2 regions of the Methylobacterium phyllosphaerae genome follow, and region 1 is predicted to be linked to the other one. Evidence: riboswitches for the same ligand, from Rfam matches in the RefSeq annotation. Region 1 holds a riboswitch; the other holds the start of a gene.
What was found. Region 1 has a riboswitch for fluoride ahead of MCBMB27_RS17585 (voltage-gated chloride channel family protein). Riboswitches for the same ligand answer to the same signal wherever they lie in the genome.
Positions count from the first base shown of each region.

Region 2: it holds a riboswitch for fluoride, as region 1 does, so the genes downstream of both, crcB (fluoride efflux transporter CrcB) here and MCBMB27_RS17585 (voltage-gated chloride channel family protein) in region 1, are expected to answer to the same signal.

Region 1 covers NZ_CP015367.1:3,844,415-3,851,588, reverse strand. Annotated here, with positions in the region: gene MCBMB27_RS17585 (voltage-gated chloride channel family protein) at 259-1,668, opposite strand; fluoride riboswitch at 1,710-1,782, opposite strand; gene arsH (arsenical resistance protein ArsH) at 2,024-2,770, opposite strand; gene MCBMB27_RS17575 (ArsR/SmtB family transcription factor) at 2,821-3,180, shown strand; gene arsC (arsenate reductase (glutaredoxin)) at 3,173-3,610, shown strand; gene MCBMB27_RS17565 (arsenic transporter) at 3,645-4,940, shown strand; gene MCBMB27_RS17560 (MFS transporter) at 4,948-6,117, shown strand; gene MCBMB27_RS17555 (hypothetical protein) at 6,653-6,970, shown strand; gene MCBMB27_RS17550 (efflux RND transporter periplasmic adaptor subunit) at 7,028-7,174, shown strand, end outside.
Region 2 covers NZ_CP015367.1:4,047,455-4,054,628, forward strand. Annotated here, with positions in the region: gene hisG (ATP phosphoribosyltransferase) at 1-863, shown strand, start outside; gene MCBMB27_RS18445 (lysozyme inhibitor LprI family protein) at 910-1,263, opposite strand; gene hemJ (protoporphyrinogen oxidase HemJ) at 1,331-1,762, opposite strand; gene MCBMB27_RS18455 (uroporphyrinogen decarboxylase) at 1,773-2,924, opposite strand; gene MCBMB27_RS18460 (pyruvate, water dikinase regulatory protein) at 3,388-4,218, shown strand; gene crcB (fluoride efflux transporter CrcB) at 4,334-4,723, opposite strand; fluoride riboswitch at 4,807-4,877, opposite strand; gene MCBMB27_RS18470 (hypothetical protein) at 5,059-5,568, opposite strand; gene MCBMB27_RS18475 (EF-hand domain-containing protein) at 5,748-6,179, opposite strand; gene MCBMB27_RS18480 (BatD family protein) at 6,271-7,174, opposite strand, start outside.

The sequences.
Region 1 (7,174 bases):
GTGCAGGGGCAGGGCGCGGATTGCGGGGGCCGGGTGGCGCCCATTGAGACCGGGGCGTCCTCGGCCGACGGCCTTGAGCAGGCCGTCGGCCTTCGCCTGCACGACCCGTTCCCGGCAGAGGGGCCTGGAGCCCCCCAGGGAACGGGCTTGGCGTGGTCCAGCCCTGTCGGCGCGCGTCGTCGGCGCGCGCCATGGAGATGCGCGCACCGTCCCGATCCCGGCCGGGACGACCGGACGCGTCGAAGCCCTGGGGCGCACCTATCTGTCGGGGGCCGACACGGGGGCCGACACGGGGGCCGGCGCGGTCAGCCGGGCCGCGCGGTGCGTGCGCGCATGGCGCAGGGTGGCGTCCGGCGGCAGGGTGCCCACGGAAACCTTCGGGACGGCGATGCGCTGGGACAGGTAGATGCCGCTGTGCCCGGAGCACAGGTAGGCCAGGAAGCAGGCGGTCGCGATGTAGACGCCGTGCGTGGCGCCGAACAGCTCGATACCCATCAGCGTGCAGGCCAGCGGCGTGTTGGCCGCTCCGGCAAACACGGCGACGAACCCGAGGCCGGCCAGGAGATCCACCGGCGCCCCCAGCACCCCGGCCAGCGCGTTGCCGAGGGCCGCGCCGATGAAGAACAGCGGCGTGACCTCGCCGCCCTTGAACCCGGCGCTCAGGGTGACGACCGTGAACAGCATCTTGAGCGCCCAGCTCCAGGGATGCACCTCCGGACCGAAGAAGCGGGCGATGGTCAGCCCGTGCGGATCCGCCGACCAGACGCCCAGTCCCAGGTAATCCCGCGTGCCACAGAGGTAGACCAGGGCGATCACCGCGAGGCCGCCCGCCACGGGGCGGAGGGGCGCGAAGGCGATGACCCGCTTGCACCATCCGCCGAGCATGTGGTTCGCCTCGGCGAACACCAGGCCGGCCAGTCCGAAGGCCACGCCTGCCACCGCGACCTTGGCCAGGAGCAGCGGCTCGACCATGTGCGTGCCGACGGCTCCGGCGTGGTCGTCGATACGGTAGGCCCCGTGTTCGATGCCCCACAGCTGACAGGTCCAGTCGCCGACCACGGCCGCGACGAGGCAGGGCACGAGGGCCGCATATTCGACGCGTCCGACAGCGAGGACCTCGAGCGCGAAGACCGCGCCGGCCAGTGGCGTACCGAAGACGGCGCCGAACCCCGCGGCGATCCCGGCCATCAGCATGATCCGGAAGCTCGGCGCATCCAGGCGGACCGCCTTGCCGAAGGCGCTTGCGAGGCTGCCGCCCAGTTGGACGGCCGTGCCTTCGCGGCCCGCCGATCCGCCGAACAGATGCGTGACCACCGTGCCGAGGAAGATCAGCGGCGCCATGCGCAGGGGCACGCCGCCCCCGGGCACATGGATCTGCTCGACGATGAGGTTGTTGCCGCCCTCCACGGACTGGCCGAAGCGATGGTAGAGCAGCCCGATAGCCAAGCCGCCGAGCGGCAGGAGAAACAGCAGCCCGGGATAGGCGAAGCGCGCCCGGGTGGCCGCATCGAGGCTACAGAGGAAGGCTGCGCACAGGGAGCCCACGGCGGCGGCCATGGGCAGCAGAACCAGGATCCAGCGCGCGACCGAGACGGCATGATCGTGCCGCGTGCGGACAAAGGCCGCTACGTTGAAGCGTGTGAACAGATTTCGGAAGGTTGCGCGCATGACATCCCCTTGATGCGACGCCGCAAGACTTTGCGGGATCGCAAGAAGTAGGAGTCATCAGCCTGACGGCGGTTCGGCCTTGATGGCCCGGCAGACACCATTGCCGTCCTCAAAAGATACGGGACCCCTCCGAACCGCGTCAAGGCCCTTCGTCAAGGCCCTTCGTGCAGGCCTGCGGCGTGCGGGGGGGCGAACCCGTCGCTCCCCCGAGGGTGGACGCGGAGACAGCGGATCCGGTCGGCCCTCGGGGCGCTGGGACCCTGGTCCCGCACTGACCTGCCCCACGGCGGGCGGCCGGTCGCCGCCGCGATCACGACGGCGCCCGTGTGGACGGTCGCATCGGCGGCGGGGTGTCTCAGCGCTTCACAAAGCCGATGTCGGCGGCCACGGCGCTCAGCCGCTCCGGCGCGCGCTCCTTCCGCTCGCTGTAGCGGTCGACGAGGTCGTCGGCCCGCTCCCGGGTCAGCAGCGTGAACTTCATCAGCTCCTCGCACACGTCCACGACGCGCTCGTAGAGCGGCCCCGGCTTCATCCGGCCGGCCTCGTCGAACTCCTTGTAGGCCATCGGGACCGACGACTGGTTCGGGATCGTGATCATCCGCATCCAGCGGCCGAGAAGCCGCAGGCTGTTCACGGCGTTGAAGCTCTGCGAGCCGCCGGACACCTGCATCACGGCCAGCGTGCGCCCCTGGGTCGGCCGCACGCTGCCTTCGGAGAGCGGCAGCCAGTCGATCTGGCTTTTCATCACGCCGGTCAGCGTGCCGTGCCGCTCCGGCGACACCCACACTTGGCCCTCGGACCAGATCGAGAGGTCGCGCAACTCCTGCACCTTCGGATGATCGGCGGTCGTGTCGTCGGGCAGGGGCAGGCCGTGCGCGTCGTAGATCCGCACCTCGCCGCCCATGGCTTCCAGGAGCCGGGCGGCCTCGTAGGCGAGGAAGCGGCTGAACGAGCGCTCCCGCAGGGAGCCGTAGAGGATCAGGAACCGGGGGGCGTGGGTGAGCGGCTTGACCGCCTCCAGGCGCGCGCGGGTCGGCACCACGAAATGCGCGGCGCTCAAGTTCGGCAGGCCATCGGTGAAAGGCTGGCGCGGCTTGTCCAAGGTTCAGCTTTCTTGTACGTTCAAAGAGTGATTTGAAGATTGTAACGAATATGGACGAGCCGCAAGCCCTCGCCGCATTCGCGGCCCTCGCCCAGGAGCACCGTCTGCGCCTGGTGCGGGTGCTCGTGACCGCCGGCCCGGACGGGCTGGCCTCCGGCGTGCTGGCCGAGGCGGTGGGCGTCTCCGCCGCCACCGTGTCCCATCATCTCAAGGAACTGAGCCACGCGGGCCTGGTCGCCTCCCGGCGCGCGGGCCGCTCGATCATCTACAGCGCCGCCTACCCGGCGCTGTCCGGCCTGATCGCCTTCCTGATGAAAGATTGCTGCCAGGGCCGCCCGGAGGTCTGCACCCCGGCGATGGCCGCCCTGGCACCCTGCTGCCCTGCCCTTGGAGAGACCGCCCATGCCTGAGCCGTTCGACGTCGTGATCTACCACAACCCCGAATGCGGCACGTCCCGCAACACCCTCGCGATGATCCGCAACGCCGGCATCGAGCCGCACGTGATCGAATACCTCAAAACCCCGCCCGCGCGGGCGCTGCTGGTGCAGCTCCTGGCCCGCGCCGGTCTGTCGGTGCGTGCGGTGCTGCGGGAGAGCGGCACGCCGTTCGCGGAGCTGAACCTCGGCGATCCCGCGCTGACGGATGCGCAGCTCCTGGACGCCATCGCGGCGCACCCGATCCTCCTCAACCGCCCGCTGGTGGTCACGCCCAAGGGCGTGCGCCTGTGCCGACCGTCGGAAGCCGTGCTCGATCTTCTGCCGGTGCAGCAGGGCGAGTTCGTCAAGGAAGACGGTGAGCGGGTCGTGGACGAGCACGGCCGCCGCGTCGCCACGGCCTGAGCCTCACACCGATCCATAAGACGAAAACGCCCGGATGCTCGCGCTCGACATTTTCCTTGCCACCCTCGTGTTCGTCATCTGGCAGCCCAGGGGCCTCGGGATCGGATGGAGCGCACTGGCCGGCGCGGGGGTCGCTCTCGCCGCGGGCGTGATCCATCCGGGCGACATTCCGGTGGTCTGGCATGTCGTCTGGGACGCCACGTTCACCTTCGTGGCGCTCATCATCCTCTCCCTGCTGCTCGATGAGGCCGGGTTCTTCCATTGGGCGGCCCTGCACATCGCCCGCTGGGGCGGCGGCCGGGGCCGGCGGCTGTTCCCGCTGGTCGTGCTCCTCGGCGCGGCCATCGCGGCGGTGTTCGCCAACGACGGCGCGGCGCTGCTGCTGACGCCGATCGTGCTGGCGATCCTGCTCCGGCTCGATTTCAAGCCGGCGGCGGCCCTGGCGTTCATCGTCGCCTGCGGGTTCGTGGCGGACAGCACCTCCCTGCCGCTGGTGATCTCCAACCTGGTCAACATCGTCTCCGCCAACTTCTTCGCCGTGACCTTCGGCCGGTACGCCGCCGTGATGGTGCCGGTGAACCTGGTGTCCCTGGCGGCGACGCTGCTGGTGCTGTGGGCCTATTTCCGGCGCGACGTGCCGGAAGCCTACCCGGTCGATGCCCTCGAACGCCCGGCCGACGCGATCCGCGATCCGCTGGTGTTCCGGGCGGCGTTCCCGCTGCTCGGCGTGCTGCTCGCCGCCTACTTCGTCACCGCGCCGTTCGGGGTACCGGTGTCGGCCGTCACCTGCGCCGGCGCGGCGGTGCTCCTGCTGCTCGCCAACCGGGGCGGGATCATCCCGATCCGCAAGGTGCTGACCGGCGCCCCCTGGCAGATCGTGCTGTTCAGCCTCGGCATGTACCTCGTGGTCTACGGCCTCCGGAACGCCGGCCTGACCGACGCGCTGGCGAAGGGCCTGGTCTGGCTCGCCGGCCACGGCCCGTGGGCCGCCACCATCGGCACCGGCTTTGCCGCCGCGATCCTGTCGTCGCTGATGAACAACATGCCGAGCGTGCTGATCGGGGCGCTCGCGATCGAGCGGGCGCCGGACCTGTCACCGCTGACCCGCGAGCTGATGGTCTACGCCAACGTGATCGGCTGCGACCTCGGGCCGAAGTTCACGCCGATCGGCAGCCTCGCCACCCTGCTCTGGCTGCATGTCCTGGACAGCAAGGGCCAGAGGATCACCTGGGGCCAGTACATGAAGGTCGGCCTGGTCATCACCCCGCCCGTGCTGCTGGCCACGCTGCTGGCGCTGGCGGCCTGGCTGCCGCTGCTCGGCACCCGGTAGGCCGCGCGTGTCCGGGGGGCGGCGCTGGCCGGTGATCTCCGCCCTCGGCGTGATCGAGATCCTCGCCTGGGGGTCCTCGTTCTACCTGCCCGCCGTGCTCGCCGGCCCGGTGGCGGAGAGCACCGGCTGGCCGCTGGCCTGGGTGGTCGGCGGTCTGTCCCTCGGGCTCCTCGTTGCCGCGTTCGCCGCGCCGCATGTCGGGGCGGCGATCCACCGCCACGGCGGCCGTCCGGTTCTGGCGCTGGCGGCGCTGCTGCTGGCGGCCGGCCTGATCACGCTGGCCGCCGCGCCGGTCCTGCCGGTCTACCTGGCCGGCTGGCTTCTGCTGGGGCTCGGCATGGGCTGCGGCCTGTACGACCCGGCCTTCGCCACCCTCGGGCGCCTCTACGGGGCGGCGGCACGGCCGGCGATCACCACCCTGACCCTGTGGGGCGGGTTCGCCAGCACCGTGTGCTGGCCGCTCTCGGCGTTCCTGGTCGCGCAGGTCGGCTGGCGGGGCGCCTGCCTCGCCTATGCCGGCCTGCATCTCGGGGTCACGCTGCCGCTGGTGCTCCTGCTGATCCCGAACCCGCCGGCGGCGGCGGCGGAGCACCGCGCGGCGCGCACCGGCCCTCTGTCCGCCTCCGAGCGGCGGGCGTTCCGGCTGTTCGCCGGGGTGCTGGTCCTCGGCGGCGCGATCATGGCGCTGGTGTCGGTGCATCTGCTGACGCTGCTGCAGGCGCGGGGCGTGGCGCTGGCGTCCGCCGTGTCCTACGCGGCGCTGATCGGCCCGGCGCAGGTCGGCGCCCGCATCGTGGAGATGTCGTTCGAAGGGCGGCATCACCCGCTGTGGACTCTCACCGCCGCCCTGGGCCTGGTGGCGCTGGGTTTGGTGCTGCTGGCCCTGGGGCTGCCGGGCGTCGGGATCTGGCTGGTGCTCTACGGCGGCGGCAACGGGATCTATTCGATCGCGCGGGGCACGGTGCCCTTGGCCCTGTTCGGTCCGGTGCGCTACCCGCTGGTGGTCGGCCGCCTGGCGCGGCCGGGGCTGGTCGCGCAGGCGCTCGCCCCGCCGGCCGGCGCGTTCGTGCTGACCCAGGCCAGCCCGGAGGCCCTGTTGTGGCTCTTGCTCGCCCTGAGCCTCGCCAATCTCGGGCTGGTCGGCGCGCTGTGGCATCTCCACCGCGCGGAGCGGTGAGACGCCGGCCAAGCCGACAGGCAGGGGATCGCGACACCGGCCCCGTCCCGCCGCCGACGGGAGGGGGGATCGCGCGACCGCGACGAACCCTGCATGTTCGGCTGTCCGGGGCTCGGTCCATCGTCCCACTCCGCCGGGTCCAAGACCGGCCGATCCCCTCGCCTCGGCGGCGCCCGTCTTTCACAGGTGAATCATCGCGGGCCGTCGATCCTGGGGGCGCCGAAATACCGTGATGCAGGTGTATCATTGGGTCTGTTGCTGTCCCGTATCGGTTGGGACGTTTAAATAAGACGTAAATACATCGTGGGCCCGATCTGCCGGGGGATCGCGGGATTCGGTAGTCCGCCTTGGTTGATAACAATTTTTGAGGCCATGGCTCAGCTGCGAAATGTGCTATCGATAGAGCACAGGCGACCGAATCGGGCCCGTTTGCGCATCGAACCTGTATTGTCGCAGGGCGGGGCATCTGTGTTGGGCCGCCAAAGTCAGGATCGACCGGGTTGTCCGGTTGGCGCGCTGCGCGGGTGTGTCGATCATGATGTTTGCCGTTCCCGCCCTGCTGATGGAGCTGGCGTTGGCGACGCCGGTCTCGGACACGATGCCGGTCTTCGACGTTCACGGCAGCTGCCGGGCGGCGACGCAGCAGATGACCCTCGATGCCGGCCGGCAGAAGCTCTGCCTCGAGGATGAGGGGTCGGCGCGGGCCGAGGTCGAAAAAAAGTGGTCCAGCTACCCGGCCGGTGACCGGACACGCTGCGCGGCGGAAGCGCAACTCGACGGCCTGCCCAGCTATGTCGATCTGCTCGAATGCCTGACCCTCGCCCGGGAAGCCAAGGCCGAGGATGGTCAGTAGCCGCGGCAGGACCGAGGCCAAAGACCATCCGTAACGATCTCAGGTTGAGGGCCGGCCGTGCCGATCGTGCTGCAGCTTCCCGGATCCGTCCGTCTTCTCGCCCTCGCGGCCATCGCCGGATGCGCCGCCGGTTGCCGCGATTCGAACCAGTACGTCCCGCCACCGCCGCCCGGCGTCTCGGTCTCGCAGCCGGTCGTGCGCACG
Region 2 (7,174 bases), 200 kb from region 1:
ACTACCGGGGCAAGCTGCTCGGCGTCCCCGATGTCGAGGTGCGCTACCTCTCGGCCTCCGAGATCGCCGCGCAGCTCGCCTCGGGCGCCGCCCATCTCGGCGTCACCGGCGAGGACCTGATCCGCGAGACCCTGCCGGACGTGCGCGGCCAAGTGGAGCTGCTGACGCCGCTGGGCTTCGGCAACGCCACCGTGGTGGTCGCCGTACCCCAGGCCTGGATCGACGTGCGCGACATGTCCGACCTCGACGAGGTCGCCGCCGGCATGCGCACCCGCCACGGGCGGCGCCTGCGGGTCGCCACCAAATACGTGAACCTGACCCGCCGGTTCTTCGCCGAGAAGGGCGTCGCCGATTACCGGATCGTCGAGAGCCTCGGCGCCACCGAGGGGGCGCCGGCGGCGGGCTCGGCCGAGATCGTGGTCGACATCACCACGACGGGGGCGACACTCTCCGCCAACGCCCTGAAGGTGCTGGACGACGGCATCATCCTGCGCTCGGAGGCGAACCTCGTCGCCTCGCTGAAGGCGCCCTGGGGCGAGGGCCAGCGGGCGGCGCTCCGCACCGTGCTCGGCCGCATCGCCGCCGAGGAACGCGCCCGGACCACCCGGGAGGTGCGGGCCGCCCTGCCGGAGAGCGGCACCATCGACCTCGCCACCCTGGCGGGCCTGCACGAGGCCGAGCTGCCCTACGGCGCCCCGAAGGGCCCGGAGGGCGAGATCGTCCTGCGCTGCCCTGAGGGCGCGGTGTTCGACCTCGCCGGCGCCCTGGTCGAGGCGGGGGCGCGGGCCGTGACGGTGCGGCGGGTCGACTATGCCTTCGCGGCCGAGAACCCGCTGGCGGAGCGGCTGCTGGCGCGGCTCTGAGGAGGGCGGACCGTCGTGGTGGTGTCCTTGCGGAGCACCGCGACGGCTACGGGCCCTGCTTGGCGAATTCGGACAGCACCCCGCGCAGCACCTTGAGCCGCCCGTCGTAGGCGGCTGTCAGGCAGGCGACGTCGCCGCTGCAGGCGCGCCGCTCCGTCAGCCACGCCTCCTGATCGTCGCGCAGCTTGGCTTGGCCGCCCATGGGCAGCACGCTCTTCAGGATCTCGAACCGGGTCGCCATCTCGACGTCCCGGTCGTTGAGCGGGAGATGGGCACAGATCGCCTTCTCGTCCGGAGCCTCGGCCCTGTCGCACGGGAAGCTCGCGGCCCGGGCAGCCGGGGCGGCGATCGGAGCCGCGAGGGCGGTGAGGGCCAGGGCGAGGACGAGCGGCTTCGGCATGGCCAGGAAACGGCCCGGCGGCGGAAAGGCTCCGCGCAGCGCGGCAGCCGGGTGAATCGACCCGGGATCAGAAGCCCGGCTTGACGATCGCCAGGATGACGATGCCGATCATGAGAAGCGTCGGCACCTCGTTGAGCACCCGGTAGAACCGATGACCGCGGGTGTTCCGGTCGGCGGCGAAATCCTTGACCATCCGGGCGAGCCAGCCATGGATACCGGTCATCGCCAGCACCAGCGCGAACTTCGCCTGGAGCCAGGGGCTCGCATAGAAGCCGCTCATCCAGGCGAGCGCCACCCCGAACAGCCAGGTGGCGATCAGGGCCGGGTTCATGATCGCCTTGAGCAGGCGGCGCTCCATCACCTTGAAGGTCGCGCTCTGCGCCTCCGAACCCGGCGGCAGGCTCGCATGGTAGACGAACAGCCGCGGCAGGTAGAGCATGCCCGCCATCCAGGCGATCAGGCTGATGACGTGGCCGGCCTTGATCCAGTCGTACAGCACGGGCGCAGCCTCAACCCTGGCCGCGCAGCCGGGCGAGCATCCGCTCGACATGGGCCACCGGCGTCTGGGGCGTGATGCCGTGGCCGAGGTTGAAGATGTGCGGCCGGCCGGCGGTCGCCTCCAGGACGGCATCCACCGCCGCGTCGAGGGCCGCGCCGCCCTCGATCAGCGTCTCGGGATGGAGGTTGCCCTGCGTCACCGTGGTGGCCGGCACCGTCGCCCGCAGGGCCTTCAGGTCCACCCCCCAGTCGACGCCGACGGCATCGGCGCCGGTCTCCGGCACCACCTGGGCATGGCCGTCGAGGCCCGAGCCGCGGGCGAACACGATGATCTTGGCGCCCGGCACCCGGGCGCGGACGCCCGCCACCATCCGGGCGATCGGCTGCAGGGACCAGCGGGTGAGGGCGTCCGCCGCGGGCGCGCCCGGCAGGGCGCTCTCCGCCACGTCGCCGACGGGCTCGACGGTGCCGTCGGAGGTCGGCACGGCGAGGGGCAGCGTGCCGGCATGGGACTCGAAGATCTGCACGGCGTCGGCGCCGGCCTCGAGCTGGCGCACGAGGTAATCGGTCTGCACCGTGACGAGGCGGTCGATCAGCGCGTCCACCAGCGCCGTGTCGCCCTCGGCCAGCGCCCGCGCGGGGGCGAGGTCCGGGGTGCCGCGACCGCCGATCATGTAGCTCGCCACCGTCCAGGGGGCGCCGCAGAAGCCGAGCAGCGTGGTCTCGCCGGGCAGTTCCGCGCGCAGCCGCGTCACCGTCTCGAAGACCGGTGCGAGATGGGTCATCACCGCCGGGTCGCCGGCCTCGCGCAGCTTCGAAAAGGCCTCCCGGCCGTCGAGGGGATCGAGGCGCGGCCCCTCGCCCTCCACGAAGCGCACGTCCTGACCGAGCGCATGAGGCACGACCAGGATGTCCGAGAACAGGATCGCGGCATCGAAGCCGAACCGCCGGATCGGCTGGAGCGTCACCTCGACGGCGAAGTCCGGGCTGTAGCAGAGGTCGAGGAACGAGCCGGCCTCGGCCCGGGTCGCCCGGTATTCCGGCAGGTAGCGGCCGGCCTGCCGCATCATCCAGGCGGGGGGCGGCCCGATCGCCTCCCCGTCGAGGACGCGCAGCACCTTCCGCTCGGACTTGCGCTCCGTCCCCGTCATCGTCGTTCCCATCCCGTATCCGTCATCCCGCATGCCCGTCGGCGGGCCTCCTGTCGAGTCGAGGCGCGCCGATCCCCACACAGGCCCCTTCGAAAAGAAAAGAGAGAATCTAGGACTCTGTTTTTTCTCTTGGGGGGCCGAATCACGGGGGCACAAAAGCGTCCACAGGCGGTCCCCGGCGCCGCGCCGTTAACGAGGCTTTAAAGGATTTGCTCCATCTTGCGAGAACGACCAGATCCGACAGCGCCTTGGCAACGCCGAGTCGTGTGCGGACCCCGGACGCGTCCCGGATTCTCCCAGTGAGGTGGAATCCATGCGCCCCGATCGTCTGCCTGTGAACGGCGGAGTCGATAGCGCGCACCGGTATCGCCCTGGACCGGCCCGGCGGGGCATCCTATCCACATTCATCGACTCCCCTGGCGGCCGGCGGTGGACAACGTGGGCGCCGCGAATGGCGACCGCAGAGGCGATCGGAATGGGCCGCAGCTACTTCCACCTCCACCTCGTCTCCGACTCCACCGGCGAGACGCTGATCAATGTCGGGCGCGCGGCGGCCGCGCAGTACGAGGGCGTGTCGGCGATCGAGCACGTCTATCCGCTGGTGCGCTCGGCCGCGCAGCTCGACCGGGTGATCTCGGAGATCCGGGCGGCGCCGGGTCTCGTCCTCTACACCCTGGTGGGGGGCGACCTCGGCGAGCGGCTGGAGGAGGTCGCCCGGGAGACCGGCTCGCCCTGCCTGTCGGTGCTGCGGCCGGTCCACGACCTGCTGCGCGCCTATCTCGGCGCCGAGACCACGGCCCGGCCCGGCGCCCAGCACATGCTGAACGCCGAGTACTTCAAGCGCATCGACGCGATGAACTTCACCCTGGCCCACGACGACGGCAACCTGCCGGAGGATCTCGAGGACGCGGACGTCATCCTGCTCGGCGTCAGCCGGACCTCGAAGACGCCGACCTCGATCTACCTCGCCAATCGCGGCCTCAAGACCACCAACCTGCCGCTGGTGCCGGGCATGCCGCTGCCGCCGGCGATCGAGCGCGCCCGCAAGCCCCTGGTGGTCGGGCTGTTCGCCTCGCCGGAGCGGATCGTGCAGATCCGCCAGAACCGGCTCTCCAGCCTCAACGCCGACGAATCGTCCCTCTACGTCGACCGCTCGGCGGTGGCGGACGAGATCACCGCCTCCCGCCGGCTGTTCACCCGGAACCGCTGGCCGACCATCGACGTGACGCGCCGCTCCATCGAGGAGACCGCGGCGGCGATCGTCGACCTCTACCGCGACCACCGGCTGAAGTTCATCGCGGATTGAGAGGGGTTTCCGAAGGGCCAGCCCTTTGGCGGGGTCCGGGGGCGGAGACCCTGAACGACCCGGGCTCCGCCCCGGAGCCGCAAAAGCTCGCAGCCCTCTTGAAGCCGGGACGGCCTCAGCTGCCGCTCAGGACCGCCCGCACCAGGGTGAGGCCCGCCACCAGCCCGATCAGACCGGTCGCCACCGAGGCCCCAACGTAGAGGGCGGCGGCGGCGGTCTCGCCCCGGTGGTACAGGCTGATCGCGTCGAGGGAGAAGGTCGAGAAGGTGGTGAAGCCGCCGAGCACGCCCGTGGTCAGGAACAGCCGTGCCGGGTGACCCGCCGCGCCGCGCAGGGCGAAGCCCTCGGCGAGCACGCCCATCAGGAACGAGCCCAGCACGTTGATGATCAGCGTGGCCAGGGGGAAGCCGAGGCCCGGCAGCAGCCGGGCGACCGCCACGTTGATCCCGTGGCGGCACCCGCCCCCGAGCCCGGCTCCGACAACGACGATGAGGGTGTTGATCATGCCGGCCCTTCCTGTTCGGTCGGGCAGCCACGTCCTGTCGCGGCTTCGGCGCACGGCCCCACCGCGGACGGCTGAGGCGCGCCCGTGCGGTAGGAGCCATCAGCCCGGCCTCCGAGTCGGGCGGTTGTCGGGGCGCTCCATCCCCATCGGGACAGGCTTAGCGCAGGATGCCGGGAAGGGGAATCTGGTTTTCCGGCTCCCGCGCTGGTGGGTCGGCGGGCGCGGCGGGTTCACAGATCGGTTCGGATCGGCGCGGGTCCCCTCCCGTGCGGGAGAGCGGACCCGCGCCCTGTCATGAACCCACCGTGCTGGATCGATCGGCGAAGCCGCAAGGCTCAGCGAGCGTAGGCGAAGTGGCTGCGCTGCTCGATCTGGGCGGCATAGAAATCCTCGACCACCTCGCGGACCACCTCGGCCAGCTCGTCGCCCCGGTGCTCGTCGAGCTGGATGTCGCTGCCGACGGTCCGGCCGATGGCGCAGCTCGCAGCGCCCGGCACGAGGCGCTCGTTGTAGCGCTGGTTCAGGCCCGAGACCGAGATGTAGTTGCTGCCGCCGAGTTCCGGACCGTACTTGATCTTGATCTTCTGCTCGGTGTCGGTCCCGCGCAGCCGCGCGCAGAGGCTGATGAAGTTGTCCTGATCGATCTTGGCCTCGAGGCCGGTGATGCTGCCGTGGACGTTGTCCTCCTCGTTGAGCACCTCGGCCATGAGGTTCAGGACGCCGACCACCGGCTCCAGCGCCCGGGCGCCTTCCTCCAGGAGTTTCTTGCGGAAGTCGTTGCTGCGGGCATCCGCCTCCTGCAGCCGCGCGCGGAACCTGTCCTTGACCTCGTTGGCGCGTGCCATCGCGCTCCTCCCTGGTGGTTCATCCGATGCTTTGCCGCCCGGATGACCGAAACCTACGAGGCCAATTCAGATGACGCAAGATAGTGCAAAATATTGATGCCTGCCCAGAACTTGAGCCGTTGCACAGGAATAATACTTGCTCATGGACTGTGCAACGGCGGAGTCTCCGGGATCCGCGCCTATTTCAGGAGCTGCAGCAGGCTGCGTCCGGCCGGGGTCTTGAGTTCCTTGGCGTCGAGCGTGCCGTCTTTGTCGGGATCGGCCGCCTTGAAGCGCTGCTCGACCAGGGCGAGGTATTCCTTGCGGTCGAGGGTGCCGTCGTTGTCGGTGTCGGCGGCCTTCAGGTCCGTCTTGCTGACCCGGCCCTTCAGCTCCTTGGCGTCGACGGTCCCGTCCTTGTCGGTCTCGGCGGCGTCGAAGACCTTGCCGGCCGCGGCCTGGGCCTCGGCCAGATCGATCGTGCCGTCCTTGTCGGTGTCGACCATCTTCAGCGTGCGCTCGGTGCCGGAGGACCGGGCGAAGGCCGCCGACGGCAGCGCGGTGGGGACGACCAGGCCGAGGACGAGCATCGCGGCCAGCGCACATGCGGGTCTGTTCAGGATCGCGGGCATGAACGAAATCTCCGGTGGCGATCAGCGCCGGCAGCCCAAGCCGCCATGCGGCGCGCCGTTCCCGGAGGCGCGTTCACAAGCCGACGATCAGTCAGCGGGCCGGACCGTCGAGGGGGGCGAGCCGGTCCGGTTCCCGGGCCGCGGCGGCGACCGGTTCGGACCGGGACAGGGCGTTGGCCAATGCCCTCAGGTCCGGGACCGGCGCGCCCGAGGCGCCGAACACCGACCGGTCGAGAGCCGCGAAGGATGCGACAAGACCGGGCCGCGCCCGCCAGATGCGAGCCAGATCCGGCGCTTCCCGCATCGCCGTGTCCAGGACCGCGCGGAACCCGGCGGGATCTCCGGAACGGGCCGCCGCCTGCAGCGCGCGCCGGGTCGGGCGGGACAGGCGCAAGGAGGGCCGGCCCAGGCCGAAGCCGATCAGCGCCAAGCCCAGCCCGAAGGCGGCCAGCGCCGAGGCGGCGACCACGAGCGGCGAGGGGATTGCGGGGGGCGCCCGGTCGGTCTCCCGGTCGGGCAGGCCGCCGCCGATCTGCCGGGCCGGGATCTCGGTCTCGCGCATGGTGCGGGTGTTGGTGTCGAACCACGGGATCGCGATGGCGTCGAGGGGGATGATCTCCGGCACGCCGGGCTTCACGTCCCACTGGTAGGTGGCCCGCGCCACGGGGCCCGAGGGGGTCAGCAGGGTCTCGCGGGTGACGGGGCCCGCGAAGGTGATGATGCCGCGGGTGCGCATGACCGGCCGAGGCGGCAGGCCCTCCGCGACCATGCCCTGCGCCTCCAGGGTGACGATCCGGCGGGTGGTCTCGCCGACCTTGATGGTCTCGGGATCCGGGCTCCAGGAATCGGTGATCGCCACGTCCTTGGCCGGCAGCCACCAGGGCTCCTTGGCGTCGGGGCCGCCGCTGGGCTCGGTCCATTGTGCGACCGGGAAGGGGATCGGCTTCGAGCGCACCTCGACCACCCGCCGCTCGCCGACATCGTTGACGGTGAGC